Regions from separate parts of the Rhodococcus sp. SGAir0479 genome, predicted to be linked through region 2. Evidence: riboswitches for the same ligand, from Rfam matches in the RefSeq annotation. Region 2 holds a riboswitch; the other holds the start of a gene.

Region 1 (16,007 bases), 2.4 Mb from region 2:
CCGGCATCGCGGTGGGTGCCGACACCGACCTGATGGACCAGGCCTGGTGGTCGCCCGGCCTGACCCACCCGGACGGACGCTCGGCGTTCGCGCTGTGCTTCACCGGCGGCATCTTCGTCAACCAGGACGGTAAGCGCTTCGTGAACGAGTACGCGCCGTACGACCGTCTCGGCCGCGAGGTCATCGCGGGTCTGGAGGACGGCTCGGTCACGCTGCCGTACTGGATGATCTACGACGACCGCGCGGGCGAGCGTCCGCCGGTGGGCGCCTCGAATGTCTCGATGGTCGAGACCGAGAAGTACGTGGACGCCGGTCTGTGGCATACCGCCGACACGCTCGAGGAGCTGGCCGCGAAGATCGGCATCCCGGCCGAGAACCTGGTGGCCACCGTCGAACGCTTCAACGCGATGGCAGCCAACGACGTGGACGAGGACTTCGGTCGCGGCGACGAGGCGTACGACCGTGCGTTCACCGGCGGCGGCCCGGCGCTGATCCCGATCGAGCAGGGCCCGTTCCACGCGGCCGCGTTCGGTATCTCCGACCTCGGCACCAAGGGTGGTCTGCGCACCGACACCACCGCGCGCGTGCTCGACACCTCCGGCAACCCCATTCCGGGTCTGTACGCGGCCGGCAACACGATGGCGGCCCCCAGCGGCACCACCTACCCGGGTGGCGGTAACCCGATCGGCACCAGCATGCTGTTCAGCCACATCGCCGCGATGAACATCGCCGGCAAGTAGTCCGGACACAGTTCGCAGTACGCGCGCCCCGCAGCCGGCTCTCCGGTTGCGGGGCGCGCGTCGTCGAGGGGGTGCGCCCCGTTCCACGGGCGATCACCGTGCGCCGGCGTGTCTGTGGCATGTGTCTCGACCCCTGGAAACGGCCGTGACGAGGTCTTTATCATGGGGCTGTCCCGGTGTTCAGCCAGCAGCGTCGGGGGTCTGCACGTCGTTGCCCCGAGGCGGTGAGCTGCCGATGCCACATCGGATTCCCCCGAGAACCGAGGTCCCACCGGAGTACCGGTCGCCGGACTTCCTGACTGCTGATCTTCCGCCCTCCTGCCGACCGGGTCACAAGCGGCCCGTGGTGGAGCAGATGGACACTGCCCGTCCGGGCGCGCGGTTGCACGTGAGCGCGGTCACGGCGATCGCGGCCACCACCGGAACCAGTGTGGGCCTGCTGACCTGGTGGACCTCGGGGGCGCTTGCCGACGGTGTGGTGGTCGCGGTGTTCACCGCCCTGTGCGCCGTGCTGGCCGCGATGATGGTCGGCGGCGGGAACTGACGAGGACCGTCAGCCGACAGCGTCCTGCTCGGCGAGCGCCCGACGGGACTCGTCGTGCAGGACGTCGATGAGTTCGCGTTCGATCGCCGCGAATTCCGGTGAGGTGAGCAGGGCGAGTTCGCGTGGGCGCGGCAGATCGACGGCAACGTCGCGACGGACCGTCGCCGGCCGGGCCGAGAGCACGATCACCCGGTCCGACAGGAAAACCGCCTCCCGCACGTCGTGCGTGATCATCAGTACGGTCCAGCGGTACTGCTGCCAGACGTCCTGCAGCCAGGTCTGCATCTCGGTGCGGGTCAGCGAGTCCAGGGCGCCGAACGGCTCGTCGAGCAGCAGTACCGGACGATCCTGGACCACGGTCCGCAGCAGCGCGGCACGCTGGCGCATACCGCCCGACAGCTGATGCGGGCGGGCGTTCTCGAAGCCCGCGAGCCCGAACCTCGCGAAGAGTTCGGCGGCCCGTGCCCGGGCCTGCTTGCGCGGCACGCGCTGGACGTCGAGCCCGAGAGTCGTGTTGTCGAGAACCGAGCGCCACGGGAACAACAAGTCCTTCTGCGGCATGTGCGCGCACGTGGGGGCGGAGACCGAACCGGTGTCGGGAGCGTCGAGGCCGGCGATGATCCCGAACACCGTGCTCTTGCCGCACCCGCTGGGTCCGATCACCGACACGAATTCGCCCGGGCGCACGTCGAGGTCGATGCCGTCGAGCACCCGGCGGGTACCGAACGACTTGGTGACCGCGGACAGTTCGACGACCGGTGCTTCACCCACGGCGGGCCTCCTGTCGGGGGTGCCGGATCCACGGCGCCATCACCCGCTCGATCGCGAACGTGGCGGCGTAGAGCGCGATGCTGATCGCCGCCGTCACGAGGACCGCGGCCAGGACCAGGTCGGTGCGGAAGGAGTTCTTCTGCACGCTCATGTAGATGCCGAGTCCCGAACTGGCCCCGACGTACTCGGCGAACACGGCGCCCACGACCGCATAGGTGACGCCGATCCGGAGTGCGGTGAAGAACCGGGGGAGAGCGGACGGCAGCCGTACGAACCGGAATTCCTGCCATCGGGAGGCGCCCATGCTCCGCAGCAGGGCGCCGGCTTCGCGGTCGGCGGCTGCGAACCCCTCGATCAGTCCGATCGCCATCGGGAAGAACGTCGCGAGCGCGATCACCAGAATTTTCGGCAGCAGACCGAAGCCGAACCAGATGATCATCAGCGGGGCGATCGCGATGATCGGGAGCGTCTGGGACACCACGAAGAGCGGAACGAAAGCCCTTCGCAGCCAGGGCGAGAAGTCCACGAGCACCGCGAGCGTCCACGCGACCACCAACGACACCGCGAACCCGACGAGCGTCACCTGCAGCGTGGCCCACGCGTGGCCGGCGATGTCGTCGCGGTGCAGCCACCCCTGCTCGAGCACCCGCGCCGGCGACGGCAACACCTGCGGGCGGATGCCGCTGACCGTCACGTACAACTGCCACAGGGCGACCAGCGCCAGCGCGACGACCACCGCGGGCAGCAGCCGGCGCAGCGGGCCCGCGGTGTCGTCCGCGTCGCGCCTACGGCGCTGCGAGGTACTCATCGGTGAAGTACGTCGACCAGTCCGGTTCGGCGGTCAGTGGTTTGCCGTCGGGTCCGGCGAGCAGCCCGTGCGCGTACAGGAAACCCGAATAGCCCGCCCACTGCTCGCGGGTCTGGGTGCCCACGCGCCCCGACGCGTCCTTCATGTAGTCCGCGGCCAGTATCCGCTGACTCTCGTACACGAGTTCCTCGTCGCCGAAGACCCCTGGATTCGCGTCGATCAGTGCCTTCGCGCCGCGGTCGGGGTCGTCGGCCGCCAACTGGTAGCCGCGCTGGAGGGCCTGGACGAACTTGCGCGCCTGCTCGGGATGCTCGGCGAGCCACTGCTCGTTGCCGTTCACGACGATCGCGTACGCGTCCGGGAAGCCGTAGTCGGTGTAGTCGAAGTAGCGCATCGGGGTACCGCGGCGCGCCGCCTCGACGCCCTCCCACGCCGCGTAGGACACCGTGAAGTCCGCCTGGCCGCCGTAGACGGCCTCGTACGCCGAGGTGCCCAGCACCACGGTGTCAAAATCGCCTGTGCCCCCGTCGTTCCGGATGACCTGACGGAGGATCTCCCGCTCGCCCGGATCACCGAACCCGGCGTAGGTCTTGCCGTCGAGGTCCTTGGGGCTCGCGAGGTCGGCGCGGTCCGCCTTGACGCCGATACCGGTCGCCCAGTGCTGCAGCGGCGCCAGCACCGAGACGGTCTGCGCCCCCGCGGCGCGGGAGAACGTGGCCGCGTCCTGGAAGCTGGTGCCGAACTCGGCGTTCCCGGCGTCCACGAGGGTGTCGGGTGAGGTGTTGTTGTACGGCAGCACCTGGACGTCGAGGCCCGCGTCCGCGAAGTACCCCTCCTGCAGCGCCACGTACAGGCCGGTGTGATTGGTGTTCGGCGTCCAGTCGAGAGCGAACCGGATGGTGTCCCCGGAGCTGTCGGAGCTGGCGCACCCGGTGAGGATGCTCATCGCGGACGCGACGATCGCCGAGGTGGCCAGCACGCGGCGCAGCCGCGACACCGACGTCACGACGCGGGCCAGGGCTGCGGGTTCAGGGCGGTGTCCCAGAACATGTACTCGTAGCGGCTCGCGGTGACGAAGGCCCGGACCATCGCCTCACGCTCCTCCGTCGTCGCGGCGTTCGCGGCCTCGTCGACGAGCCGGCGCGCGGTCGCGACGGACTCGTGGAACGCCGGATCGTCGTACGTGGTGACCCACTGCGCGTAGGGGTGCGCCGGGTCGGCGGCCAGCACCTCGTGCGCGTCGGCGGCGAGGCGACGGCCCACCTCCGCGTAGATCCAGAAACACGGCAGGACCGCCGCCGCAGCCACGGCGTACGACTCGGTCGCCGCCGTCGCCGTCAGGTACGACACGTACCCGAGGCACGCCGGCGAATGCTCCGGCGCGGTCGACCGTTCCGGCAACACCCCGCCGGCCATGAGTCCCTCGTGCAGTTCGGTCTCCACCACGGCCGCAGTCGCGGACGATGTCGCCCAGAACGCGGCCGTCTGCGGGTCCGGGGCCTTCGCCGCCACCAGCGCCAGCGCCTTGGCGTATTCGGCCAGGTACAGCGAGTCCTGCTCGATGTAGGTCCGGAACACATCGAGCGGCAGCGTGCCGTCGCCGAGCCGGCGCAGGAACTCCATGTCGTCGATCGCGGCCCGCAGGACCGCAGTCCGTGCCCACAGCAGATCCGTGAAGCGCGAGCCGTCGGCGTCGGGGTGGACAGATATGTCGTGAACAGGCGTCGTCATCGCCATGACATCCCTTCGTCAGCATTACCTGATGCAGGTTCCCGGGTGTGATCTCAGCCCCGCCCGTGCGGAGCACCCCGTGTCAGTGAACGAGCCGACCATAGCACCGCCGGATTGGTACGTTGGCAGTCGGCTGTCCGTCCGGCCGAGGGGACCGGCGCGCAGCCGTACCGACCGCGTTGTCGGAGCGTGAGGAGGGCCGCATCGTGCAAGCAGTGGAAGTTCTCGAGACCGGAGCGGCCCGCGGGCCCGAGACACTCGTCGTCGAGACGGACCGGGGACCGGTGCGCGGTTACGCCGACGGACCGGTGTTCGCCTGGAAGGGTATTCCGTATGCCGCCGCGCCGACGGGGGAGCGGCGCTTCCGGTCGCCTGTACCGCCCGACGCATGGAGCGAGGTCCGTGACGGCGCCGCGTTCGGTGCGATGGCCCCGCAGGGCCACGACAACTCGGTCCCGCTCGATCCGTCGATGCGGATCGGTGAGGACTGTCTGACCGTCAACGTGTGGGCGCCCCGCCCGGACGGTACCCCCAGGCCGGTCATGGTGTGGATCCACGGCGGCGCCTACTGTCTCGGATCGTCCGCGCAACCGATCTACGACGGGCGGCTGCTCGTCGAGCGTGGGGATGTCGTGCTGGTGACGTTCAACTACCGGCTCGGCGCCCTGGGCTTCCTGGACCTGTCGTCGTTCTCGACCGCGGAGCGGACGTTCGAGTCCAACCTGGGGCTGCGGGACCAGATCGCCGCCCTCGAGTGGGTGCGCGCGAACATCGCCGTTTTCGGCGGCGATCCGGAAGAGGTGACGTTGTTCGGAGAGTCGTCCGGCGGCGGGGCGATCACGACATTGATGACGGTGCCGCGGGCCGAGGGACTGTTCCACCGCGCCATCGCCCAGAGCCCGCCGGCGACGTCGGTGTACGGGGCGGAGCGTGCCGCGACGGTCGCGCGGCGGTTCCTGGAGATTCTGGAAGTGCCCGTCACGCGCGTCGCAGATCTGGCGGGAATGCCGGCCGAACGCCTGGTACAGGCCGGTGACGTTCTCGTCGACGAGGTGCCGACGCGAGTTCCGGGCACGCTGGCCATGGCCCCGGTCGTCGACCGGGATCTGGTTCCGCACTACCCGGTGGCCGCGTTCCAGAAGGGACGCTCGCACCGCATCCCGTTGATCATCGGTTCCAATCGGGACGAGGCGTCGATCTTCAAGTTCATGCGCTCACCCCTGCTGCCGGTCAGCCCCGACGCCGTCCAGCGCATGTTCGCGGGACTCGCCGAGGACAACCCGGGACTCTCACCGGTCCGGCTCGCGCAGATCGCGGCGGCCTACCCGGGATCGACCAAACCACGAGGTGTGCTTGCCCTTTCACGTGATGCAGCGTTCCGGATGCCGGCCCTGTGGGTCGCCGACGCCCACAGCCGGCACTCGCCCACCTGGGTGTACCGGTTCGACCACTCCACCCCGATGCTCCGGGCGGCCCGCGTCGGTGCCGGCCACGCAACCGAATTGCCCTATGTGTTCGGAAATTTCGGGACCCTCGATCCCGACCCGACGTTCTGGCTCGGTGGCCGCAAGGGAGCGATCGAGGTGTCCGGCCGGGTGCAGCGGCGCTGGCTCGCATTCGCCCGCTACGCCGTCCCGGCCGCACTCGACGGGTCCAAGCACTGGGCAGCGTACACCGAGGAGAATCGGTCGACGCTGCTGATCGACGGCCGCGACCGTCTCGTCTCGGATCCGGACCGGGACATGCGGATCGCATGGGGCAGTGAGGCGATGGGGTTCAGCTGATGAGTACTGACCCTTGACTCGAACACCAGTTCGAACTAACCTCGTGTCATGAATCCGGGGGGACTCGACACCACAACTGCTGCACTCGTGGCGCTCAGTCACGATGACGTGCGGGGACTGGCCGAGTTGGACCTGGTGCGCACGACGGTGGATCTCTCGCGTCTGATCGAACACCTCGAAGCCCTGCGCGTGACGGCGGTGGCCGAAATCGACGAGCGCGCAGTCTCGTTCGACACGCTGGGGTTTCGTAGCGTCAAGCAGTGGCTCGCAACCAACACGCTGCTGGAAGTTCCTGCCGCGGCGCGAATCCTGGCGCTGGGGAAGGTGCTGCGGCGGGAACCCGAGGTCGCCGCGGCGCACGAGAACGGTCAGGTTTCGTCCGAGCATGCCGCTCTGATCACCAAGTTCTGCGAACAGCCGCCGCGCGGGATGCCCTTTGAAGCCCTTCCATCGTGCCGGCAAGTACTACTCGACTGCGCGGCGAACCCCGCGGCGACCACGATGAGTGTGCGCACCTGCATCTCACGGCTCGAGCGGATCTTCGAATCCGACGAACTCCCGCCCAGCGAGGACAGTGACCGCAACGAATTTCACGCCTCGAAAACCCTGAACGGGCGCGTCGCGGTCAAAGGCGACCTCGACGCAGTCACCGGGGAGATGCTGCTGACGGCACTGTCCGCGCTGACGAAACCGCGGAACCCGAACGACGACCCCGCCGCGACCCGCACGCCGGCGCAGCGGCGGGCGGAAGCGTTCGCCGAAATCCTGCGCCGCTACCTCGACTCCGGCGACGCGCCCATCGAGGGCGGCGAGCGACCGCACCTGTCGCTGCACGTGAACGCGCGCGACCTCGCCCGCACCGACCACGACCACGACCACGGCGCGTGGGCGAGCCGAGGCAGGGACGCCGACACGCCGGACCTGTTCGGCAGCAGACAATTTCAGAAAAGGGACGTCGCGCGCCTCCCGCACCTGGGACCGCTGACCATCGCCACCGCCCGCCGCCTCGCCTGCGACTGCCACCTCACCCCGGTCGTGATGGACGACGGCATTCCGCTGAACCTGGGCCGCACCACCCGAACCGTCTCCAAGAAGCAACGCCGGGCGTTGATCGCCCGCGACCACGGCTGCGCCTTCCCGGGCTGCGGAGCCCCGCCCGCCCACTGCGAAGGCCACCATGTTCATCACTGGGCGGACGGCGGACCCACCGACCTCGACAACCTCGTGCTGCTGTGTCACTACCACCACCGGCTCCTGCACCACTCCCACTGGGAAGTGCAGATCGGCGCCGACCACCATCCCTGGTTCACCCCGCCGTCACTGGTGGACCCGTACAAGAAACCCATGCCGGCGCACAATCGCGCCGGACCCCACGCCGCCTGAACCCGGGGAACCGCAAGCTAATTCGACCATCTGTTGTAGCCGACACCCGCAGTAAGGGTGCCGGCCGCAATGGGTTGTACTGCTCGGTAACGCTGCCGGTGTCTCTGCTGCGGTCAGTGCTCGTTCGGCGCGACGCCGAGCTCGTCGCACGCGGCGCGGTAGAGCGCGACCACTTCGGTGCGGATCGATGCGCGATCGGTGACCGGGCCGAGCCACGGCACCCGCACGGTCCGCTGGGACCCGGCGACGTCGGCTATCCACTCGCCGGACTCACCGTCCAGTCCGGTCATGCGTGCGGCAGTGGCTTCCGGTTCGGCGAACGCGCGGACGATGAGCAGGTTGTCGGCGGTGTGGTCGCCGTTCATGTGTGCAGTCACGGCGGCGACCACGGCCGAATCGAAGCTCGTCATGACGGCGAGCCTAGCCGCACCGTCGGGGGCGTCCGGTCGGCGTCCAATTCACGCAACACCGGCAGCGCGAAGCACACCGCAGCCACCCCGACCACGGGAATCGCGAGCGCGAAGAACGTCGTCCGGATGCCGAGTTGGTCGATCAGCGGGCCGGCCAGGAGGTAGCCGAGCGGCCCGGCGGCATATGCGGTGGAGGTCATCACACCGACGACACGTCCGCGCATGTGCTCGGGGCTGCGGGTCTGCATCGCCCAGTTCGCGATCGGTCCCACCGGCCCGTACACGAGGCCGATCACCACGGAGAGCCCGAGAAGTACCCACAGCGGCGGCAGGAACGCCATCCCGATCATCGCCAGCCCCAATCCGGACACCGCGACCAGCATCAGGTCGCGCCGGCGCAGGTGCGGCGCGAGCGCGCCGTAGGACAGCGCCCCCACCAGTCCACCGACGCTCATCGCCATCAGCACCCAGCCGAGCTGGGCGGGTTCGCCGTGCTCGGTGAAGTACGTGGGGAACAGCACCGACTCGATCGGCAGGTACAGCGCGACGATCACCATGTCCACGAGCGCGAGGGTGCGCAGCAGGCGATCGCGCCACACGAACCGGAGGCCGTCGAGCGTGCCGGACCACATCGACGCCGGGCGGGTCGCGTGATCCGGGCGCCCGGCGTGCTCGAGGCGCAGGAAGGCGATGGTCACGATGGAGAGGACGAAGCAGCCGGCGGTGACCCAGAGCGTGCTTTCGGCGCCCACCAGCGCGATGAGGACACCACCGATACCGGGGCCGATCAGGTAGGCGACGTTGTAGTTCGCCTCGTACAGACTGTTGACCCGGTCGAGCCGCCAACCAGCGGCCGCCGTCGCCGCCGGGAGCATCGACTCGCGCGCCGCGATGCCGGCCGGATCGAACGTGGCCCCGAGCGCGGCCAGCGCGGCCAGGACCGGCACCGACAGGCCCGCCGTGCCCGCGACCACCGGAATCGCAGCGACCGACAGCGCGGACAACGCGTCGGAGACCAGGGAGGTGGGGCGGCGGCCGAACCGGTCGACGACGGTGCCCGAGAACAGGCTCGCGAGTAGCAGGGGAAGGGTCGCCGCGCCCGCCACGATCGCGGCGTCGGTCGCGCGGCCGGTCTGTTCCAACACGAGCCAGGGAAGCGCGACGATGACGATGCCGTTGCCGGTCGCCGAGAGCAGGGTGGCGACGTTGAGCAGGACGAGCGGCGCGAAGCGCCGGGTCTCGGGCGAAACGGGGGCGGTCACGGCACGGGCCTTCGGTCGGACGGGCGTCGAACCCGAAGCTAACAGCGCGGACGGAACCCACGCGAGCGGTTTTCGCTCCGGCGGACCGTCCGCGAAGGATCCCGCCCGGAAGCCGGGCGGGATCCTCCGGGATCGTCGGTCGCTACTCCCGGGTGCCGATGGCGGCCACCGGGTCCTGGCGCAGCGCTGTCCGAGTGGGGATCGAGATCGCGGCGAGCCCGAGCACGACCGTGGTGCCGACGATCAGCGCATAGACACCCGGCGAGACGGTCGGCACGGGCGACCCCGACACCGCCGCCGCGACACCGGCGAGTGGGGGCAACGCGACCGCCGACCCGAGCACCGCGGCGACGGTCACGACGATCACCGCCTCGGCCCGCATCATCCGGCGCACTTGCCGGCCGCTCGCGCCGACGAGCCGGAGCAGGGCGAATTCGCGGCCGCGTTCGGCGGTGGCGAGCACGAGCGTGTTCACCACTGCCACCGCGAGGTAGCCGAGCAGCACCGCGAGCGCGACGATGCTCACCCACGCCTGGGTGCGGCGCTCCTCCTGCCCGGCGGCGGCGAACTGCTCGCGGTCGGCCACCGCGACGCCACCGAGTGCACCGATCGCCGCGCGGGCCTGGTCGACCTGCCCGGGCTCGGCCGCGACCAGCAGCATGTCGGTGAGGCCGCTGGTGGTGTGCTCCCGCACCTGCGACGCCGGGAGCGTCACGTCGCCGAACCCGAGCCCGCGGCCGTACGTCGCGATCACCGTGGGGGTCACGAGGGTGCCGTCGCCGAGACGCAGCGGCACCGTGTCGCCCACGTGCGCGCTCATGCCGAACGCGGCGTCGGTGCTGAGCGCGACCGTACCGTCCCGCAGCCCGCCGAGGTCGCCGTCGCGGACGTCGAGGTCGAGGGTGGGCGCAGTCGAGGCGCCGTCGATGCCCTGCACCGAATACGGCTCGGTGGACGGTGATTCGCCGCCCGTCGTGAACAGCGCCTGGCTGCGCGCGACCGGGTTGACCGCGCGGACGGAGGGCTCGGCTGCGATCGCGTCGACCAGGGTGGGCGCCAGCCCGGCCGGCGCCGTCACGACCAGGTTCGCGGTGATCCCGGCGCGTGACTGGTGGTCGGCGGCCGCGGCGACGGTGTCCTGCGTGAACAGTTGCACCGAGCCGATGGCGACCGCCAACGCCAGCGGCGTGATCGCCGACGCGAGTCGGCGCGCGCGTGCCCCGGAGTTCGCCGCCGCGAGCACGAGCGACGGTGACGCGCTGCGGCGGAGCGGCCCGCCGAACCGTCGGACAGCGCCGCCCACCAGCATCGGGCCCAGCACCGCGACCGCGATCACCAGCAGCACCGCGGACGCACCCGCACCCGCCAGGGCGGCCGGCCCCGGCAGCACCGCGGGCAGCAGCGAGGTCGCGAGCCCGCCGAGTCCGAAGACGATGCCGGTGACGAGTCGGACCCGACCGATGGAGGCCGGTTCGACCGCCGACTCGCGCAGCGCCTCGGTGGGGTCGAGACGAGCCGGTCGGCGCGCGGCGACGGCCGCGGCGATCCGGGCGGTGCCGATCGCCAGAGCCACCGCGACCACGGCCGGCAGCGGGCTGTAGGCAAGCGAGAAATCCGTCGAGAGCACGCCGGCGGCGGCGAACTGGGAGCGCAGGAGCTGGGCCAGCGCGTACCCGGGCCCGACTCCGAGCAGGGCGGCCACGCCGGCGACGGACAGCACCTCGCTGCCCACGAGACGGTGCACCTGGCCGGGCGTGGCGCCGGTCGCCCGCAGCAGAGCGAACTCGCGTCGTCGCTGCTGGATCGACAGGGACAGTGTGCTGGCGACGACGAACATCGCGATCAGGATCGCCAGACCGGCGAACGATCCGCACAGCATCATCAGTTCGCTACGGGCCGCCCCGACGTCGAGGTACTCGGCGTCGCCGCGCGCACTACCGGTGTAGGTGTGCACGTCTTCGCCCGCCAAACGCTCACGTGCCTGCCCGGCCAGCGTCGCCGCATCCACGCCGTCGTCAGCGAGCAGGCCCACGGCCGCGACCCGGTCGCCGTGCGGCCACAACGCCTGCGCGCGGCTGTCGGTGAGGAAGAGGCTGGCGGGCCGGTCGCGGGGCTCGGGCTCGGGCGCCGCCACCACCCCGGACACGCGGTAGTCGGTGGCGATACCGCCATGTCGCAACGTCATTCGATCGCCGACGGCTCCGTGCGCCGCCCCGGTCACGACCACCTCGTCGGGCGCCGTGGGGGCCCGCCCGGCCGTGAGCTCGTAGGGGGCGAGCGCCGCCGACGCCCAGCCGTGCGCGTCGACGACGGTGCCGTCCTCGGCGGTCAGGCGAACCCCGAGGTCGGGCACCGCGGCACGCACGCCGGGAATCGTGGCCAGATCGTCCACCGCCGAGGCCGGTAGCAGCGCCCGTTCGACGTACGGCTGATCGATGTCCTCACGGACGTCGAGAGCCTGGGCTGCCCCGACCACGACGTCGGCGCCCGCGTAGCGGTGCGCGGTCACGCCGCCGCGAATCCCGGACTCGAAGAGCACCCCGAGGCCGCAGGTGAGGACGGCGGCGCACAGGACCGCGACGAACACCGCAGTGAAACCGCCCCACTGCGCCCGGATGTTGGCGCGGGCGAGCGGGCGTAGACGTGCGCGTGACATGGTCACCACTCCCCGAGATGAGTCATGTGGTCGGCGATCGCGGCGGCGGTGGGGGACTCCATGCGGCCCACGAGCCGGCCGTCCGCGAGGAACAGGACCCGGTCGGCGTGCGCGGCCGCGACCGGGTCGTGGGTCACCATGACGATCGTCTGGCCGAGCTCGGTGGTGGTGTGGTGCAGCAGGTCCAGCACCTGCCGTCCGGTGCGGCTGTCGAGTGCGCCGGTGGGTTCGTCGGCGAACACCGCGTGCGGCTGCGTGACCAGGGCGCGCGCGATCGCGACCCGCTGCTGCTGGCCGCCCGACAGTTCGGCCGGGCGCCGGTCGCGCTTGTCGGCCAGGCCCACCGCCGCCAGCACGTGGTCCAGGTGCGCGCGGTCGGTGGTGCGTCCCGCGAGCAGTAGCGGCAGCGTCACGTTCTGCTCGACCGTGAGGGCCGACATGAGGTTGTACGCCTGGAACACGAAGCCGATGTGGTCGCGCCGGAACACGGTGCGGGCCTTCGGCTTCAGCGCACTGATCTCGGTGTCGCCCAGCCACACCGAACCGCGGGTCGGCTGGTCCAGGCCGGCGGCGCAGTGCAGGAACGTGCTCTTGCCGGACCCGGACGGGCCCATGATCGCGGTGAAGGTTCCGGGGGCGAGGGCGAGGCTGACGGCGTCGAGCGCGGTGACCCGGGTGTGCCCGGACCCGTACGTCTTGGTGACGTCGGCGAGCCGGACGGCGGCCCGGGGCGGGCTCTGCACGAGGGGCGGGGCGGCGGTGTAGGAGGACATGTCCGAAACGCTATGGAGCGCCGACGGTACGGAACATCCCGCGCGGTACCGGATCGATGGTGTAGCTGGCTGTACCGACAGCGCCGGACCGGTACGGCATGCTGGAGCGATGGTTTCCGGCGAACGGCTCGCGGTGCGGTGGCGCGCCCTGCGCTTCCTGGCGGTCGAGACCGCCGCTGCCGTCGTGTCCCTCTGTCTTCTGGTCGTGGGCCTGGTGGTGGGGGCGTTGCTGATCCTCATCGTGGGATGGGTGGCACTGCCGTCGTACCTGCGGCTGCTGCGGTGGTGGGCGGGCCGGGAGCGGCTCCGCGCCGGGTACTACCGCGGGTCGGCGATCGTCGACGGCTACCCGCCGATCCCGCAACGGGCCGGCTTCGACGACCTGCGCCGCCTGCTCGTGGCGCCGTCGACGCGGCGCGACTTCGGGTGGGTCGCGATCCACGCGGTGGCTGCCCCCACCGCGGGACTGCTGGCGCTGGGGCTGCCGGCCGCCGCCGTCAATTCGCTGGCCATCCCGTTCTACTGGTGGACCATGCCGCCCGACGACCCGGTCAGCGGCCTCTACCCGGTGACGTCGTGGTGGGGTGCCGCACCGATGCCGCTCATCGCGATCGGTTACGCCGCGCTGGGCTGGTGGTTGACGCCGCTGCTGGCGCGCGCGGTGGCGGCCCTGGCTGCGCACCTGCTCGCGCCGGGTCGGGAAATGGCGCTCTCGGAACGGGTTTCGGCGCTGACGGCGAGCCGGGCCGCCGCCCTCGACGCGCACGCGGCGGAGCTGCGCCGCATCGAGCGGGATCTGCACGACGGCGCCCAGAACCGGCTGGTGGCCGTCGTGATGATGCTCGGCTTGGCGGAACGATCCCTGCGTGTCGCGCCCGAACAGGCACTGCCACAGCTGCTTCGCGCGCAGGACGCGGCATCGGACGCGTTGTCCGAGCTGCGGACCCTCGTGCACGACATCTATCCACCGGTCCTAGACGAACTCGGGCTGGACGGGGCGGTGTCGGCGCTCGCGGGCCGCAGCAGCGTGCCGTGCGTGCTCGACGTCGACGAGCTGCGCCGCGCACCCGCCGCGGTGGAGGCCGCCGCGTACTTCGTCGTCGCGGAAGCGCTGACCAACGTCGCCAAGCACAGCGGCGCCCACCAGGTTCGGGTCACCATTCGCACCCGCAGCGACGTCGCGGGCGGATCGACCATGGTGATCGAGGTCGTCGACGACGGCACCGGTGGCGCGGTGGAGCGCGACGGGGGCGGATTGGCGGGCATCCGTCGACGCGTGGCAGCGTTCGAGGGGACGGTGACGATGGACAGCCCGTTCGGTGGGCCGACGAGACTCGAGGTGGAACTGCCGTGCGGATTCTGATCGCCGAGGACGACGCGCTCCTGCGGGAAGGGCTCGCGCTGCTGCTCGGCAGCGTCGGGATCGAGGTGACCGCCGCCGTCGACGACGCCGAGAAGTTCCTGGAGGCCTTCGAGACCGACCGTCCCGACGGCGCCGTGCTCGACGTCCGGATGCCCCCGACGTTCACCAACGAGGGGCTGCGGGCCGCGATCGAGGCCCGGCGGCGGCGCCCGGGCTTCCCGGTACTGGTGCTCTCGGCGTACGTCGAGGACCGCTATGCGGGTGACCTGCTCGCGGGCGGCACGGGCGGCGTCGGCTACCTGCTCAAGGAACGTGTCGGAAAGGTCGAGGAGTTCGTCGACGCACTGCGCCGCGTGGTCGAGGGCGGCACCGTGATGGATCCCGAGGTGGTCTCCCAGCTGATGAGCCGGCGCCGCGCCGACGACCCGATTCGGACGCTGACACCCCGGGAGGCGGAAGTGCTCGGACTGATGGCCGAGGGGCTCGGCAACGGCGACATCGCCCGCCGCCTGGTGGTGAGCGACACCGCGGTGAGCAAGCACATCGGCAACATCTTCGCGAAGCTGGGGCTGGCGGCGTCGGACAGCGGGCATCGCCGGGTGCTGGCGGTGCTCGCGCACCTGCGCTCGTGACCCGGCTCAGACGCTCTCGAGTGCCGCACCGACCTCGCGCAGCGCGCGATGGCGCTGGTCCTCCGCGAGCGCGTGCCCGACGGCGATCGCCAGCGCCACCGGCCAGTCGATCACCTCGAAGGCCGCCAGCAAGCCCAGCGCGGTGAGATAGGCGAGCTGGTCGGGGCGCGGGATACCGATGTCGCCGAGCAGGGGCACGCGGATCGCGAACCGCGAGCCCGCGTTGATCCGGGCCAGGGCGGCGGTGTGCGAGCGCAGGTCGACCCCGCGGTGGAGGGTTGCTTCGGTCATAGTTCGCCCCGCCCATCCTCGTCGTTCATCTGCCGGACACCTTCGGCCGTCACAGTGTTGACTGTGATCGTTTCGTTATCCGCGTTGTCCGCGTTCACCTCGGCCCTGCGTCCGTCGCCGCCGGACCCGTTGACCGGTGCCGTCACCGCCGTGCTCACGCCGCCGTTGCGCCACGCGTACGCGGTGCTGCTGCGGACCGGCGTGCTGGTCGTCGACTGAGCCGTCGGGACGCGCCGCTCCGACCAGCGCGCCAGTGCCCGCGGCGTGAGAGCCGCGGCGGCGGTCGCCGCGGCGGCCGGCCCGAGGGCCTGGGCCCAGGCGAGCGGCCCCAGCGGGGTGCAACCGAGGAACTGGCTCAGTCCGGGCACGCTGATCACCCCGGCCAGGACCGCCAGTGACCCCGCGGCCGTCGCCACCACGAGCGGGCTGCGGGAGTCGATGAGCGTCTGCCCCAACTGGGCGCCGACGAGCGCCACCAGGCCCACCGTGGACGCGCGCCGCGGGCGTCCGGTGAGCGAGGCGATTCCCCACGCGGCACCCGCGCCGGCCGCCGTCGCCGTGCCCCGGATGGCGACCGTCCGCCACAGTGCGGCACGGTCGGGCCCGCGGCCGTCGTACGCGTGGTTCCGGTTGGGCGGGCTCACCGCGAGGGCTGCGGCGGGCAACGCATCCGTGAACAGGTTCACCAGCAGCAACTGTCGGGCGTTGAGCGGCGCCCGCCCGCTGACCGCGCTGCCGATCAGCGCGAACGCGACCTCGCCGGCGTTGCCGCCCAGCAGCACGGCCACGGCGGACTGCACCCGCTGCCACAGCTGCCGGCCCTCGTCGACGGCGTCCAGGATCGCGTCGACGTGGCCGC
Region 2 (16,007 bases):
GGACGCGTTGCCGGTGCGGTAGTAGACGGTGGTCACCTGGATGAGCCCGTAGCTGTAGTTGCCGGTCTCGGAGACGTTCCAACCGGTCGACGTCAGCTCGTCCGCGGTCTGGGCGGCGAGCCCGGACACGGTGCTGTTGTTGAACACCCGCACCGGTACGGACTTGTCCACCTGTGCGGGCGCCGACGCGGTCGCGGACTTCGTCGTCGTACCGGCCGCGGTCGTCGTCGTGGCCGGCGGCGCCGCGGCGGCGGACGTGGTCCGCGGGGCGGATGCGGCGGCGGACGTCGTGGTGGTGACCGGAGCCGTCGACGCGCTGCTGGTGGCGGCCACGGGCTCCGATTCGTCGGAATCCGAGCCGCCCAGGGAGGCCGCACCGAGGCCGGCGAAGAGGATCGCGAGCGCGATCAGCACCATCGCGATCGCGCGCAGCGGGGGGCCTGACGACTCGGGGTTCGGGGTGGTCACGGCTTCGACCTTAATCGGCCCGTCGGTCCCGTCCGGTAGCGAGGTGACGAGGGCCGGCGGTTGGGGGGCGGCCGGAACGGCGGGCTACGTGGAGAGGTCGAACCCGAGACGGCGGGCCGCGCGGGCCTTCTGCCGGCTGGCCCGCAACCGCCGCAACCGCTTGACCAGCATCGGGTCGGCGGCCAGCGCCTCGGGGCGGTCGACGAGCGCGTTGAGCACCTGGTAGTAGCGGGTGGCCGACATGGAGAAGAGTTCCTTGATGGCCTCTTCCTTGGCGCCCGCGTACTTCCACCACTGACGCTCGAAGGACAGGATGTCGTGCTCGCGGCGGGTCAGTCCGTCCGCGCCCACTTCGTTCCCCGACGTGCTGTCGGGCCGCTCAGATTGGTTCCGCGCTGCTGCGCCGTCCATCTCACTCCTCGACTGCTCGATGACTGCCGGTCCAGCCCGACACCGGCGAACCTCCGCGCGCCCCGTGGACCGAACACGAATTACACCGTTGTTCTTCCTGGTCATTGAACCACGCCCGCGGGTGGGAGAACCCTCTTCCGGGGGGACGCGCCGCGAATATCACGCCCACTATCCTTGGTGACCATGGCAATCCTTCCGATCCGCATCGTCGGCGATCCCGTCCTGCACGAGCCGACCAAGCCCGTGACCGAGTCCCCCGCCGAGCTCGCCGATCTGATCCGCGACATGTACGAGACGATGGACGCCGCGAACGGTGTGGGTCTGGCCGCGAACCAGGTGGGCGTCGCCAAGCGTCTGTTCGTGTACGACTGCCCGGACTACGAGGCCGGCAAGGACGCGTCCGGCAAGCCCGTGATGCGCCGCGGCTGCGTGATCAACCCGGTGCTCGAGACGTCGGAGATCCCGGAGACCATGCCGGACCCGGACGACGACGTCGAGGGCTGCCTGTCGGTTCCCGGTGAGCAGTTCCCCACCGGCCGCGCCGACTGGGCCAAGGTCACCGGCACCGACGAGCACGGCAACCCGGTCGAGATCGAGGGCCACGGCTTCTTCGCACGGATGCTGCAGCACGAGACCGGTCACCTCGACGGCTTCCTGTACGTGGACGTGCTGATCGGCCGCAACGCGCGCGCCGCGAAGAAGACGATCAAGCGGGAGGGCTGGGGCGTGCCCGGGCTCAGCTGGACGCCGGGCACCGTCGACGACCCCTTCGGTCACGACGACGTCGACGAGGACTGACGGTCTTCCCGTGACGAGCCCGGAACCGACGCTCGGCGGCCGGGTGGTGGTGCGGTATCGCCTGCCACCCGGGGGCTCACACCCGCTCACCGACGTGATCGGGACGCTCGAACAGCTCGAGCCGACGGTGGTGGTCCGCACCGCCGACGACCGCGTGGTGGAGATCGAGCGCGCCGACGTGGTGCGGCTCAAGGCGCTGGGACCCAAACCGGTGCGCCGGTCCGACGGCCGGGTTCGGTGACTGTCGGGGTGGCTGACTACCCTCTGCGGTGTGCGACTCGCGACGTGGAATGTGAACTCGGTCCGTGCCCGAACCGACCGGATCCTGGACTGGCTGGCCCGCACCGACACCGATGTGTTGGCGATGCAGGAAACCAAGTGCAAGGACGAGCAGTTCCCGTACGAGCGGTTCGCCGAGGCCGGCTACGAGGTGGCGCACGTGGGCCTGAGCCAGTGGAACGGCGTGGCCATCGCGTCGCGGATCGGGCTCGAGGACGTGCAGATCGGCTTCGCGGACCAGCCCGGGTTCGACAAGGATCCGGAGGCGGAGGCCGCGCAGGAGGCCCGTGCGATCGGTGCGACCGTCGGCGGGGTGCAGGTGTGGAGCCTGTACGTGCCCAACGGCCGTGAGCTGACGGATCCGCACTACGTCTACAAGCTGGAGTGGCTGGCGAAGCTGCGCGCGGACGCGGAGGGCTGGCTGGCCGGCAACCCGGACGCGCAGATCGCGCTGGTGGGCGACTGGAACGTCGCGCCCACCGACGAGGACGTGTGGGATCCGGCGTTCTTCGAGGGCAAGACGCACACGTCGCAGCCGGAGCGGGACGCGTTCGACGCGTTCGCCGACGCCGGTTTCGCCGATGTGGTGCGCCCGCACGCGCCGGGCCCGGGCGTCTACACCTACTGGGACTACACGCAGCTGCGGTTCCCCAAGCGGCAGGGTATGCGCATCGACTACGTGCTGGGCTCCCCCGCGTTCGCGGCGCGGGTCACCGGCGCCCACATCGACCGGGACGAGCGCAAGGGCAAGGGCGCGAGCGACCACGCGCCGGTCGTGGTCGATCTGGCCTGATCAGATTCCCTGCTCGTCGAGCAGGTCCAGGTACTCGGTGTGGGTGCCGAGGAACCGGGTGGCGTAGGTGCACACCGGACGGATCCGGGTTCCCTCGCTGCGGGCGCGGTCGAGCACGGTCCGCACCAGCACCGCCGCCCAACCGCGGCCGCTCCGGTCCTCGCGGACGACGGTGTGCAGCAGCGTGAGCACGTCCCCGGACGGCCCGGCACTGTCGCGGTGGTAGCCGAGGATGCCGACCAGGTCGTCGCGCACCCACAGTTCGTAGCGCTCGTGGGGCGGGCTGTCGACGATGCGTACGGCATCGGCGACAGTGCTCACCGGCCGTGGCGATTTACTGTTCACGTTCCCCATGAAACCGGCCGAACGGCCGCCGCCGGGTCCGTTTCGGGACGGGTGGGGCGATCGATGCCGATCCTTGACCACGGCGTGGCCGCGGGTCGATCAATTCATCGAGATCGCGTCGGACGCCTCGGGCGGCGCCATCAGATCCAGGTACTCCGGGTTGGCTTCGACGAACCGCTGCACGTACGTGCACACCGGGCGCACGCGCCAGCCGTAGTCGCGGGCCCGGTCCAGCGAGCGCCGCACCATGACGGCGGCCAGCCCACGGTGCCCGAAGTCCTCGACGACGACGGTGTGCATGAACGAGACGACGGGAGTGGGTTTCCGCGCGCCGCGACCCCGGGCAGGTGAGGTGTCGTAGTAGCCGACGATTCCCACCAGGTCTCCGTTGAGCCGCAACTCGAAGCGGTTCTGGTCGGTATTGTCGGTCACGTCGGCACTGGGCGAATCGGCGAACACGACACCTCCTCGGGACGCTTTCGAGACAACAATGTGATCCACGCCACTATAACTACAGGTAACAGTCTTCGCCTGTCAGGCATTCGACCGAATCTCTGTCGACACCTCCCCCACCTCCACCCGCCGGGCTTCCTGCCCGAGCCGGCCGCCCGCACCCTCAGACGCTTCTCGAATGGCCCGGCAGACGGCCATACGCTCCCGCCGACTCCCGGAAGCACCGAACACCCGCACGGCACCACCCTCCTCGCCACGCGAGAGTTCCTCGATGCCGTTGGAACGCAGCGATCTTCACATCGAGCATCCGGCCGCAGCACCTCTCCGAGCGGCCACCACCACTCGCCGCCGACGCGAATGATTGCACCGCAGTACAGATTTGCGAATTTCGGAACGGGACACGCATTTGCCCGAAACCGTATTCCGACCGACCCGTATGTGTAACGATCCGTACACGCGTCCGGTCAGAATTCGCTCCTGACCCCGGATGAGGAAGCCGAAGGCAGACGAGCCGCCTCGCACTCGGAGGCCTTCGGCGCACCTCGACACTGGACATCGACGCACGAGGTGGCTTCCTACCTCGACGGCGATACCGGCTCTGCCGCAGTCTGCGCCAGCAGGGAGCGTCAGGGTCTACCCGAACCAACCTGAACGAGCACACAATCCGTAGGGGGAAGTAGATGCGCAAGTCCATAACCCGCTCGTCCGTCCTCGCCGCGACAGCGGCCCTCGCACTCCTCGGCGGTGGCGTAGCCGCGGCAGAAGGCAGCCTGGGTAGCAGCGGCAGCTCGGGCAGCCTTGCCAGCTCCGAGGGCAGCAGTGGCTCGTCCGAAGGCAGCAGCGGCTCGTCCGGCAGCAGCGGCTCCTCGACCGGCTCGTCGGCCGCGCCCGGCACGCCGTACGAGTTCCAGAACTGGGACACCTGCCGGCTCGATCTGGTCTACGACGACGAGATCGGCGGCACCTGCATGACGGTGATCATCCGGGACGGCAACATGCGCATCGGCAATCTCGACGTCGCGGTCCCCGACGGCAGCCTGATGATCGCCGGCGGCGTGACGGGCGAGCAGGTCTTCGTCCCCGCCGCCGACGACGGCAAGTTCGGTGTGTATGCGAACCCGATCACCGTTCCCGGCGGAGCATTCGGCGCCGCGTCGGCGGAGAACTTCGGCCCCACCGCCATCCAGGCGACCGTGGAGGCCGTCGCCCTGCCCGACGTCGATCCCTACAACCTCGCCGTGCAGCTTCCGATGCGGCTCAAGCTCTCCAACCCACTCCTCGGCGACAACTGCTACATCGGCTCCGCCGCCACCCCGATCAACCTGTCCCTCGCACTCGTGGACAGCGCCGGGCCCGCCGAATGGATCTCGACCAACGGCCCCGATGTGCCGGGTGGCGTCTGGACCCAGGCACCCCACACCGCCACCGACTTCGCCGTCCCCGGAGCCTCCGGTTGCGGCCCGCTCGGATCCCTGAACTGGGCCGTCAACCTGCGGGCGGGCCTGCCCTCCGCGGGCGCCGGTAACTCCCTGTCCACCACCAGCGCCGTCTACAACGTCGCCGGCTGGGAGTTGGACGAGTACCTGAACACCCCCACCGCCTGATCCACCGCTGGCCTCGTCCCGGTGCCGGTATCCGCCGGCACCGGGACGACTCACGCCGTGGACGTCCCAGCATCCAGCACCACCGCACGCCTCACACCACCGTCCGGCGCACCCGCCTCGCCTGGGTAGGCTCGAGGCCGTGAACTACCTGCCCCTGACGCCGACCGGCCAGACCCCGATCCGCGCCCTCACCATCGCCGGCACCGACTCCGGCGGCGGCGCCGGTATCCAGGCCGATTCGCGCACCATGGCGATGTGTGGCGTGCACGCGTGCGTCGCGGTGGCCGCGGTGACCGTGCAGAACTCGGTGGGCGTCAGTGGTTTTCACGAGATCCCGCCCGAGACGGTGGCCGCGCAGGTGCGCTGCGTGGCCCTGGACATCGGCGTCTCCGCCGCCAAGACCGGCATGCTCGCGTCCACCGCGATCATCGAGGCCGTCGCGCAGGTGTGTACCGAGGTGGGCATCGGCCGCGGCGGCTCCGTCCCGTTGGTGGTGGACCCGGTGTGCGCATCCATGCACGGCGATCCGCTGCTGCACGCCGAGGCGCTCGACGCCGTCCGGAACACCCTCATCCCGATCGCGTCGCTGGTGACCCCGAACCTCGACGAGGTCCGGCTCATTACCGGCATCGAGGTGGTCGACGACGCCACCGCCCGCCGCGCCGCCGAGGCCCTGCACGCACTGGGCGCGCAGTGGTCGATGGTCAAGGGCGGGCACCTGCGCTCGTCGACGTCCAGCACCGACCTGCTGTTCGACGGCGACACCTTCCACGAGTTCACCAGCCCGCGGATCGACACCGGCAACGATCACGGCGGCGGCGACACCCTGGCCGCGGCCGTCACGTGCGCGCTCGCCAACGGCTACGCGATGCCCGACGCGGTCGCGTTCGGCAAGGAATGGGTCACCAGGTGCCTCGAGGCGTCGTACGACCTGGGCGCCGGGCACGGTCCGGTGTCGCCGCTGTGGCGACTCGATCTGAAAGACGCCTGATCGGCGACCGCCCGGTCAGCGCGAATAGTCGCGCAGGGTGAAGACGAACCCGACCGCCACCACCGGCACCGCGAGAATGTAGACGGTGATCCGGAACCACGTGGGCCCGTAGTAGCTCACCGCGATCGCCGCCGCCAGCGCCGCGATGATCATCAACACCCCGTAGAAGGGGGTGCGCTGCGGATGCCCGGACTCGGTCACGTTCCCCAGTGTGCGCGCCGACTACCGGCAGCGGCAACGGTTCCCCGAAGTCGTCGGATTCGTCCGGCTGAGGCGTCACCGACGCACCATGGGCACCACCTCGGGCGGTTACTGCGGCAACGGCCGAGTACACAGCGCAATAACCACCCGACGCAGCGCGATCCCCCGCGTCATCGCCCCGCCGGCGCCGGGCGCAGCACGTAGACCCGCAGGTCCTCCGGCACCCCGCGCTGCGGCGCCGCCAGCAGCCCGCGCCGGTAGCGCTTGGCGACCATGCCCAGCTGGTCCAGGCACTCCTCGCCGATCGCGTCGTACGTGTTGCCGGAGATCACCACGTTGCCGTTGCCGCCGAGCTCCATCATCCGCGCGGCGACGTTGACGTCGACACCGAACCAGTCGGCGCCGACCGCCTGCGGCGCGCCGGTGTGCAGGCCCACGCGCATGCGGGGCCGGTAGCCGGCGTGGTCCAGGGTCGCGAGCGCCGCGCGGGCCGCGAACACCGCCTCGACGGCCTTGTCCGGGTGGTCGAAGACCACCATCAAGCCGTCCCCCAGACGTTTGACCACCTGCCCGCCGCGCGCGATCATCGGCGGCTCGATGGTGGCCGCGACCTCTCGCAGCAGCGACAGCGTCGCACCGTCCCCCACCTGCAACGACCAGCTCGAGAACCCGACCAGATCCGTGAAGACGATGGTGACCTCGCCGTTCGCGGGGCTGCCCCACGTCTTCTCCAGCACCGCCTGCAACACCTGCAGGGCCGCCATGCTCACCTCACGGGACGCGCCCGCGCCGGTGTCGATCATGCGGGCGGCGGCGCGGGCCCCACCCGGCCCGGTCGTGGACAACGGGTCCCCGAACGACGGGTCCCCGGGCAGCGCGCGCCGGATCCGCCGGACCGCGTCGACGAGTTGTGGTTGCCGGTCCGCGTCGCGGACCCATCGGGCGACCGAGCCGGTGACCTTGGCGTGCCCGTCCTCCGCACCGGAATCCACCCGAGGCGGTTCCGAGGCGGCGCCGTCGCCCTGCGGGTCGTCAGTCACCCCGGCAAGAGTAATCGCGGCCGGGTCGTCCCGCAGAACCTCCGGGTGACGGCGGTCCCGGCGCCTACTTCCCCACATCGGCCCGCGCCGCGCTCCGGGCGTCGCCGGCCGGCGGCACCCCGTTGACCCCCTCGACCGACTGCGCATAGTGGCCCACACCGTGGCCGATCGCGCGGGCATTCAGTGCCAGTGCCGCGCGGTCCAGATTCGCCACGGTGTCCTGGGGGGTGTGGTAGTTCGGGTCGAGCGGGGCGTCCGGCTCGCCGCCCCATTGTTCCGCCTGCACTGGGGTTTTCCGGTCCTCCGCGCCCGTGAACAGTCCCCCGGCGGGGATACCGACCGCGATGAACGGCCCGTAGTCCGAACGGCCGTCGAAGTCCGTTCCGCCCGGAGTGACCCCCGACTGCAGCAGGATCGCACCGAACGTGCGCTCGATGCCGGCCGATCCCTCCGGTCCGGGCCCTTCGCCCACGTTGTCGGAGTTGTCGCCGTCGTACACGAAGTAGCCGGCGTTGGGCGAGCCCACCATGTCGAAGTTGAGGTACAGCGCGATCTCGGAGCGGGCCGCGTCGTCGAGGCTCCCGACGTAGGCCTCCGATCCGTTCAAACCCACCTCCTCGGCGCCCCAGAACGCGAACCGCACCGCGTTGGTCACGTTCGGCGCCGCACCCAGCTGCCGGGCGGTCTCGAGCACCGACGCGACACCCGAACCGTCGTCGTTGATGCCGGGGCCGTCCGGTACCGAGTCCAGGTGCGCACCCACCATGACCACGTTGTCGGCATCGCCGGTCTTCGTCTGCGCGATCACGTTGCGGGACCGGGTCTTCTCGACGGTCGTGTCGAGGGTGAGTGTCACGTCGCCGCCCTGCCGCAGAGCCGCACCGTCCGCCTTGCCGACGCCGCCGGTGGGGATCCGTGCCTCGTCGGTGCCGCCGAGCGTGCCGCCGCCCAGGGCCTCGTCCGTGTTGTTCGCGACCAGCACGGCGGCGGCGCCCAGATCGGCCGCGACCTGCTGCTTCTGCGCGAAGGGACACGACCCGCGGTCCACCAGCACCACCGCGCCCGCGACGTCCGTGCCGTCGTAGTCGGTGGCCTCGCAGCCGGGGGTGTCGTCCGCCGGCGCCGGCACCAGCCGGGCGGTGAGCCCGCCCGGTGGGGTCGCGGGCGAGTACGTGAGCGCCTCCACCGGCACGTCGCGGCCGGAATACGCCAGGGTCTGGGTGCGAGCAGTGAACTCCTCGACGTCGAATTCCGGTGTCGCGACGTCGAATCCGGCATCCTCGAGTTGACCGACGACGTAGTCGACGCTGGCGTCGTAGCCGGGTGTGCCGACCGCGCGGTTGCCGCCGTTCTCGTCCGCGACCCGCTGCAACTGTTCGAGGTCGGCGATCACCGCGTCGGTGTCGATCGCCGCGGCCAGCCCCGGCCCGTCCACAGGTGGGTCCGCGTCGTCGGGATCGCTGCACCCCGCAAGCAGCAGTGCACCGGCCAGACCCGCGACCAACCCCGCCCTCACCCGCATGCGGGGAGACTACCCCGACCGGCCCCGGTCCTTCAGCAGCTCAGCCGGCCGGCGGGAAATGCGAGGATCTCGTCCCGGCCGCAGACAACCGAAGCGCCCGACCGGATTCCCGGTCGGGCGCTCGTCGAGCACGTACCGGCTCAGGCGTCGCGGTTGTTCACCGCGAACAGCGCGGCGCCGAAGACGATCGCCACGAACGCGGCGAAGTACAGCAGACCACCCCACGGACCCCAGTGGAAGTCGTAACCACCGCCGCTGCCGAGGAAGTAGGTCACGTTGTTGAACGGGCCGAACTCGCCGACGTACTTGCCCACCTTGGGGATCATGGTGGCGAGGCTCTCGATCACCAGCGGCCACAGCAGCAGCAGCGAGATGGCGCCCGCCGACTGACGGATCAACGTGCCGACCCCGACCGCCAGCACCGCCAGCAGCGCGTAGTAGATGGGAATGCCGAACAGCTCGCGGGCATTGCTGCCGTCGCCGATCGACAGCGTCTGGCCCGAGATCCCCTGTGCGACGAAGAACGACGCCAGCGCGATCACCAGGCCCAGGACCGCGGCGACGCCCGCCAGCAGCAGAGCCTTGCCGCCGATCACCCGCGACCGATTGGGGATCGCCTGGAACGTGGTGCGGATGACGCCGAACCGGTACTCCGTGGTCACTGCCAGCGCCGACATGATCATCACCAGCATGGCACCGAACTGGGCCGCGCCGGCCTGGGTGTAGGCGACCGTGAAGTCGCCCATCGAGTAGTCGCCCGACGAGACCAGCGACTTGTACGCCGCGCCCATGATGGCCGCGAAGCCGACGCTGACGACGACCGCGATGAGGCTGCACCACATCGGCGACTTGGTGGACGTGAGCTTGATGCGCTCTGCATTCAACACGCTCATCGGAGCGCACCTCCCATGTTCTGCTGCGGCACACCGGCCGGCCGGGTGGCGACCTGCGCGTGGTACTGCACGTCGTCGCCGGTGAGCTTCATGAACGCGTCCTCGAGCGAACCGCGCTGCGACGCCAGCTCGTGCAGCACGATGCCGTTTGCACCGGCGAGCGCGCCGACGTCGTCGGTGCGGGCGCCCGAAACCAGCAGCGCCGGCTGGTGATCGGCGCCGGCCTCGTCGCGGACGGCGAAGCCCTGTGCTGTGAGCACCCCGCGCAACGCGTCGAGCTGCGGGCTGCGCACCCGCACCGACGAATCCGACGCGCGGTCGACGAAGTCCTTGACGCTCGTGTCGGCGATGAGACGACCGCGGCCGATCACGATGAGGTGCTCGGCGGTCAGCGACATCTCCGACAGCAGGTGGCTCGAGACCAGCACCGTGCGGCCCTCGGCGGCCAGGCTCTGCATGAACTTGCGGATCCAGACGATGCCCTCCGGGTCGAGGCCGTTGACCGGCTCGTCGAAGAGCAGGACCTTCGGGTCGCCCAGCAATGCGCCGGCCAGACCGAGCCGCTGCGACATACCGAGCGAGAACCCGCCGGCCTTCTTGCCGGCCACCTCGGTGAGGCCGACCAGCGCCAGCACCTCGTCGACGCGCGACTGCGGCAAGGAGTTGGCCGCCGCCATCCACTGCAGGTGCGCCTTCGCGGACCGGTTGGGGTGCACCCACTTGGCGTCGAGCAGCGCGCCCACGGTGCGCAGCGGCCGCTCGAGCCGGCTGTACGGCACCCCCTCGATCAGTGCGGTACCCGATGTGGGCTTGTCGAGGCCGAGGATCATCCGCATGGTCGTCGACTTGCCGGCGCCGTTCGGGCCGAGGAAGCCGGTGACTATCCCCGGCTTCACGGAGAACGTGAGATCGTCCACCGCTCTCGTCGACCCGTAGGTCTTCGTCAGTCCCCTCACTTCAATCATGGGCACCACTCTGCCCGAAACGCCCCCACCGGCGCATCGGTCCGGGGTCTATGCGCGCGTCATACTCCGGGATGACACGTACCCGGAGGCGGCTGGGGGATCACCCCCAGTCAGGCCCGGAGCGCCCCGTCCGGCATGGTGACGTCGGTCAGATCCGCCCCGCTGACGTCCGCGGTCGAGAACACCGCGCCGGTGAGGTCCGCGTGCGCGAGGTACGCCCCCGTCAGCCGCGCGCCGGTCAGGTCGGCGTCCTCGAGATGCGCGCCGGTCATGTACGCGCCCGACAGGTCGGCTCCGGCCAGGTCGGCGTGGGCGAGGTACGTGGAGGTCAGGAACGACAGCGTCAGGACCGCGCCGGTGAGCTTCGCGTGCGTCAGGTACGCCTCGGTGAAGTCGGCGTCGGCGGCGACCGCGCCGGACAGGTCCGCGCCCGTCAGGTCGGCGCCGCCGAGTTCGGCCGCCGTCAGGTCGGCCCCGGACAGGTCCGTGCCGGCCAGGTTGGCTCCGGTGAGGTTGGCCCCGGCGAGATCGGCACCGGACAGATCGAGGCCGTGCAGATCGGGGACGTAGGTCAGTTCGTCGCGGCGGGCGTTCCACGCCACCACATCCGAGCGCAGCAGGTCGAGGAGATCGGTACTCAGCGTCGTCATGGCATGCCCTCCAGGCACTCGAACCAACGGAGCAAGTTTTCCCGAGCCTAGCCTGATTTCGGCGTCGGCCAGGGATGTCGATCATTCCGTGATCCGCGTCGGCCGGAGCGCCTTTCCCCGAAAGGGACGCTCCGGCCGAAACACTCACCGAGCGGCACTCACATGGGCGACGACGCCTGCGCCCAGAACCGCTTGGGGATCCGCCCGGCGTGCCGGGCCTCGTAGCCGGCGGTGACCGCGCCGCGCATCGCCGACGCCATGAGCGCCGGGTCCTTCGCGCGGGTGACGGCGGTCGCCAGCAGCACGGCGTCGCAACCCAACTCCATCGCGAGCGTCGCGTCGCTCGCGGTGCCGATGCCGGCGTCGAGGATCACCGGGACGTTCGCGGCGTCGACGATCATCTCGATGTGGTGCGGGTTGGAAATTCCCAGGCCCGTCCCGATCGGCGAGCCCAGCGGCATCACGGCGGCACAGCCGACGTCCTCGAGCCGCTTCGCGAGCACCGGGTCGTCCGTGGTGTAGGGCAGCACCGTGAAACCGTCGTCCACCAACTGCTCTGCAGCGCTGACCAATTCGATCGCGTCGGGCAACAGTGTGCGCTCGTCGGCGATCACCTCGAGCTTGACCCAGTCGGTCTCGAGCGCCTCCCGCGCGAGCTGCGCGGTGAGCACGGCTTCGGCGGCGCCCCGGCAACCGGCGGTGTTCGGCAGCGGCGCGATGTCGAGCCGGCGCAGCAGGTCCAGCACCCCGGTGCCGCCGGCGGCATCGACACGGCGCATCGCGACGGTGGTCAGTTCGGTGCCCGACGCCACGAGCGCCTCCTCGAGCACCGCGAGGTTCGCGGCGCCGCCGGTGCCCATGATCAGGCGCGAGCCGAAGGTGCGGTCGGCGATCGTCAGCTTCCCCATGTCAGCCACCCTGCACCGCCGTGAGGATCTCGATCTCCCAGCCGCGACCCACCGGCTCGGTCCACCGGCCGCGCGGGAACACCGCCCCGCCCACCGCGACGGCGATACCGCGCTGCGGCAGGTCCATCCGCTCGAGCAGCTCCGTCACCGTCAGCGGGCCGTCGAATTCCCGGTCCTCACCGTTGACGGTGACGCCGATCAATTCACTCATCCAAACCTCACTCATGCCTTCGCGGGTGAAAATCTTTCGGCAGCGGCGCTTTCCGCCTCCGCCAAGGGGTTGTCGTCGAGAATCGCGACCGCCGCGTCCGCCGTCACGGGCGTCATCAGGATCCCGTTGCGGCCGTGCCCGGTCGCGAGGATCACCCGGTCGGAGACGCGACCGATGATCGGCAGGTTGTCCGGACTCATCGGGCGCAGACCGGCTCTTGCCTCGTACAGCTCGTACTCCCCGATCGCCGGCATCAATGCCTCGGCATCGGCGATCAGGTCCCGCACGCCGGCCACCGTCACCTGCGTGTCGTGGCCGGACTCGTACTGCGTTGCGCCCACCACGATCCCGTCGGCGCGCGGCACCAGGTACGACGGCCGTCCGTGCACACTGCCGCGGATGGTGCGCCGGGGCGCGGGCGTCACGCCCGGCCGGGCCCGCAGCCGCAGGATCTCGCCCTTGACCGGACGCACCGGCAGGTCGGGCCACAGCCGGGGCGAGTGCGAGCCCGCCGCCAGCACCACCTGGTCGGTGGTGAGCTCGTCGAGATCGGTCACGGTGCGCTCGACCAGTTCGACCCCGGCCGCGATCGCCGCGGTCCGCAGCGCACGCACCAGCAGCCGGTTGTCGACGGCCAGTTCGGTGGGTGCCTGCAGCGCCAGCCGGATCCCGCGTCCCAGCGCCGGTTCGAGTTCGCGGATCTGCGACCGGTTCAGGATGCGCAGCTCGTGGCCCTGCTCGGCCACCCAGTCGGCGATCGTGTGCAGATCGGCGGCGTCGGCGGCGTCGAGCGCGACGGTGAGCGAGTCGTCGGAGGTGAACAGCGTCAGGTCCGCGAGTCGCTCGAGCTCGGTGCCGAAGTCGGGCCACCGCTGCAGCGACGCCGCCCCCAGGGCGAGCGCCCTCTCCTCACCGGGCCAGCCCTCCGACAGCGGCGCCAGCATGCCGCCCGCGACCCACGACGCCCCGCTGCCGGGCGCCGGGTCGTACAGCGTCACCGCCCAGCCGCGCTGCGCGGCGCGCCACGCGATCGACAGGCCGATCACCCCGCCGCCGACCACGGATACCGATCGGGTCATTCACTCCACCTCACTCCCTGCGCCGGCATGATCCGGGTCAGGTATGACGGTCGGGGCCGGCAGGCCCCCTCTCAGCCCCGTATCCCTCGGGACTCCCGTGTTGATTCGTCCGCACTAGAGACTACCGTTCGGGGTGTGCATGCCTCCCAGTCCGTCAAGCACCCGACGCCCCGCGAACGACTCGCCGATGCGCGTCTCTACCTCTGCACCGACGCCCGCCGCGAGAAGGGTGACCTGGCGCACTTCGTCGAGGCCGCTCTCGCCGGTGGCGTCGACATCGTGCAACTCCGCGACAAGGGATCGGCCGGTGAGCGCGAATTCGGTCCGATGGAGGTGAAGGAGGAGCTCGCGGCGCTCGCGGTGATCGGGGCCGCGGCCCGGCGTCATGGCGCGCTGCTCGCCGTCAACGACCGGGCCGACGTCGCGCTGGCGGCTGGCGCCGACGTCCTGCATCTCGGGCAGAACGATCTCCCGGTGCACTACGCGCGGCGGATCGTCGGCCCGGACGTCGTGATCGGCCGCTCGACGAGCAACCGGGCGCAGGCCAGCCTGGCCGCGATCGAGGAGGACGTCGACTACTTCTGCACCGGCCCGGTGTGGGCCACGCCCACCAAGCCCGGCCGAGCGGCATCGGGACTGGAGCTGGTGCGCAGCACCGCGGAGGCTGCACCGCTGCGTCCGTGGTTCGCGATCGGCGGCGTCGACCAGCAACGGCTTCCCGAGGTTCTCGGCGCCGGCGCGACCCGCATCGTGGTGGTCCGTGCCATCACGGCCGCCGACGATCCGGAGGCCGCCGCGCGGGCGCTGTCGGACGCCCTGCGCGGCTGAGCCCGGCTCAGCAGTTCCCGGAGACTCCGGCCTGTACGGACTGCTCGATCAGGTCGCGGGCCTCGGCAGGCACGTCCTCCCACGTCGCGGTCGCCGGGTCGAGCGGCGGCTGTCCCGCCGCCTCGGCCTGCTGGTTGTAGGCCGCCACCACGGGGCCGCCGTTCGCCTTCAGCGTCTCGAGGAACTCGTCGCCCTTCGCCTGCCGGTCGAACGGTTGGCCGGCCGACTCGGCCTGCTGCTGCGACGAGTCGAGGAACGCCGTCACCTGGGCGCACATCACCGAGACCGCGGCGTCCTGCGCGGTCGAGCCGTCCGCGGTCGCCTGCCCGTTCGCCGGGGCCGACGCGGTGGACTCGTCGCTGTCGCCGCACCCGGCGACGAGGATCAGTGGCGCCGCCGCGACGGCGACGAGGTGTCGAATCTTCATGTCGGAATGGTGGCAGGCCGGCCCGGGGACGGCGTCGCGGGGTGCCGACCGACCGGTGTGTCACCACGGAACGCGAGGACGCCGGCGCCGACGAGCACGCCCACGTAGAGCAACGGGTAGATGTTGACGAGCACGTCCGTCACCGCCCAGTCCGGCGGGAACAGGAACAGCCCCACCACGACCACTTCCTCGTCCCACCGGTAGGGCCAGGCCCCGGCACCGAGGTACACGACCAGCGCCGCGAGCCACCAGCGCGGGCGCGTCGCGGCGCGGTGGGCGATGTACACGAGCAGCGGCACGAACCACACCCAGTGATGGCTCCACGAGAACGGCGACACCACCGCGGCGCTCAGCCCGGCGACCGTGACCGCGAGCAACCGCTCCCCCTGGGTGTGCAGCCGCACGGCGATCCACATGCTCACCGCCACCACCGCGAGCGCGAGCACCAACCACAGCACGACGGGCGCCGGGCGCTCGGTGATGTGCGCGACGACGCCGCGGAGCGACTGGTTGGAGGGGTGGGTGTCCGGGGCGATGCGAGTGGACTCGAAGAAGGTCTCGGTCCAGTACTGCCGTGAATCGCTCGGCAGCACCAGCCAACTGCCGGCCACCGTCGCGACGAACGTCACCGCGGCGACGATCGCGGCGCGCCAGCGGCGCAACGCCAGGTAGTACAGCACGAAGTATGCGGGGGTGAGCTTGATGCCGGCGGCGAGGCCGACCCCGACCCCGCGCAGCCGGCTGCGGTCGCCGCGGGAGGCGTCCCACAGCACCAGCGCCATGAGCACCAGATTGATCTGCCCGTAGAACAGGGTGGTGCGGACCGGTTCGAGGAACGTGCACGCCACTGCCGTCAACGCCGACGTGGCCACGACCCGCGCAGACATGCGCTCGCCGAGCATCTTCCGGCACAGCGCGACGATGCCGACCAGCAGCAGCAGGTTGGTCGCCATCCAGATGTACTTGTCGTAGCCGCCGGGCAGCAGGCCGAACGGGATGAACGCCAACGTCGAGAACGGCGTGTAGGTGTAGAGGAGTCCGTGGATCACCGGCTCGGTGTAGAGCGGCAGGTCCTCCATGACGTGGCGGGCGCCGTCGCGGTAGACGTCGAGGTCGGCGCCGCCGGCGAACAGTCCGATCT

Evidence for each region. Region 2 has a riboswitch for thiamine pyrophosphate ahead of thiO (glycine oxidase ThiO). Riboswitches for the same ligand answer to the same signal wherever they lie in the genome.
Region 1: it holds a riboswitch for thiamine pyrophosphate, as region 2 does, so the genes downstream of both, tenA (thiaminase II) here and thiO (glycine oxidase ThiO) in region 2, are expected to answer to the same signal.

What each region holds. Positions count from the first base shown of each region.
Region 1 is NZ_CP039432.1:766,001-782,007, forward strand. It holds gene E7742_RS03655 (FAD-binding protein) at 1-740, shown strand, start outside; gene E7742_RS03660 (hypothetical protein) at 1,096-1,284, shown strand; gene E7742_RS03665 (ABC transporter ATP-binding protein) at 1,294-2,055, opposite strand; gene E7742_RS03670 (ABC transporter permease) at 2,048-2,863, opposite strand; gene E7742_RS03675 (ABC transporter substrate-binding protein) at 2,841-3,869, opposite strand; gene tenA (thiaminase II) at 3,866-4,594, opposite strand; TPP riboswitch at 4,588-4,684, opposite strand; gene E7742_RS03685 (carboxylesterase/lipase family protein) at 4,810-6,378, shown strand; gene E7742_RS03690 (HNH endonuclease signature motif containing protein) at 6,427-7,761, shown strand; gene E7742_RS03695 (DUF2470 domain-containing protein) at 7,875-8,171, opposite strand; gene E7742_RS03700 (MFS transporter) at 8,168-9,433, opposite strand; gene E7742_RS03705 (FtsX-like permease family protein) at 9,576-12,089, opposite strand; gene E7742_RS03710 (ABC transporter ATP-binding protein) at 12,092-12,862, opposite strand; gene E7742_RS03715 (sensor histidine kinase) at 12,972-14,225, shown strand; gene E7742_RS03720 (response regulator) at 14,213-14,857, shown strand; gene E7742_RS03725 (hypothetical protein) at 14,864-15,148, opposite strand; gene E7742_RS23700 (hypothetical protein) at 15,299-15,367, shown strand; partial or broken gene E7742_RS03730 (cation-translocating P-type ATPase) at 15,430-16,007, opposite strand, start outside.
Region 2 is NZ_CP039432.1:3,250,102-3,266,108, forward strand. It holds gene E7742_RS15165 (LytR C-terminal domain-containing protein) at 1-468, opposite strand, end outside; gene E7742_RS15170 (DUF3263 domain-containing protein) at 553-879, opposite strand; gene E7742_RS15175 (peptide deformylase) at 1,063-1,677, shown strand; gene E7742_RS15180 (putative acetyltransferase) at 1,688-1,918, shown strand; gene E7742_RS15185 (exodeoxyribonuclease III) at 1,949-2,749, shown strand; gene E7742_RS15190 (GNAT family N-acetyltransferase) at 2,750-3,070, opposite strand; gene E7742_RS15195 (GNAT family N-acetyltransferase) at 3,194-3,553, opposite strand; gene E7742_RS15200 (hypothetical protein) at 4,228-5,151, shown strand; gene thiD (bifunctional hydroxymethylpyrimidine kinase/phosphomethylpyrimidine kinase) at 5,291-6,142, shown strand; gene E7742_RS15210 (hypothetical protein) at 6,158-6,343, opposite strand; gene E7742_RS15215 (adenylate/guanylate cyclase domain-containing protein) at 6,514-7,383, opposite strand; gene E7742_RS15220 (M20/M25/M40 family metallo-hydrolase) at 7,448-8,905, opposite strand; gene E7742_RS15225 (ABC transporter permease) at 9,046-9,798, opposite strand; gene E7742_RS15230 (ABC transporter ATP-binding protein) at 9,795-10,763, opposite strand; gene E7742_RS15235 (pentapeptide repeat-containing protein) at 10,874-11,413, opposite strand; gene E7742_RS15240 (thiazole synthase) at 11,572-12,321, opposite strand; gene thiS (sulfur carrier protein ThiS) at 12,323-12,532, opposite strand; gene thiO (glycine oxidase ThiO) at 12,544-13,611, opposite strand; TPP riboswitch at 13,609-13,720, opposite strand; gene thiE (thiamine phosphate synthase) at 13,747-14,439, shown strand; gene E7742_RS15260 (hypothetical protein) at 14,447-14,866, opposite strand; gene E7742_RS15265 (glycosyltransferase 87 family protein) at 14,863-16,007, opposite strand, start outside.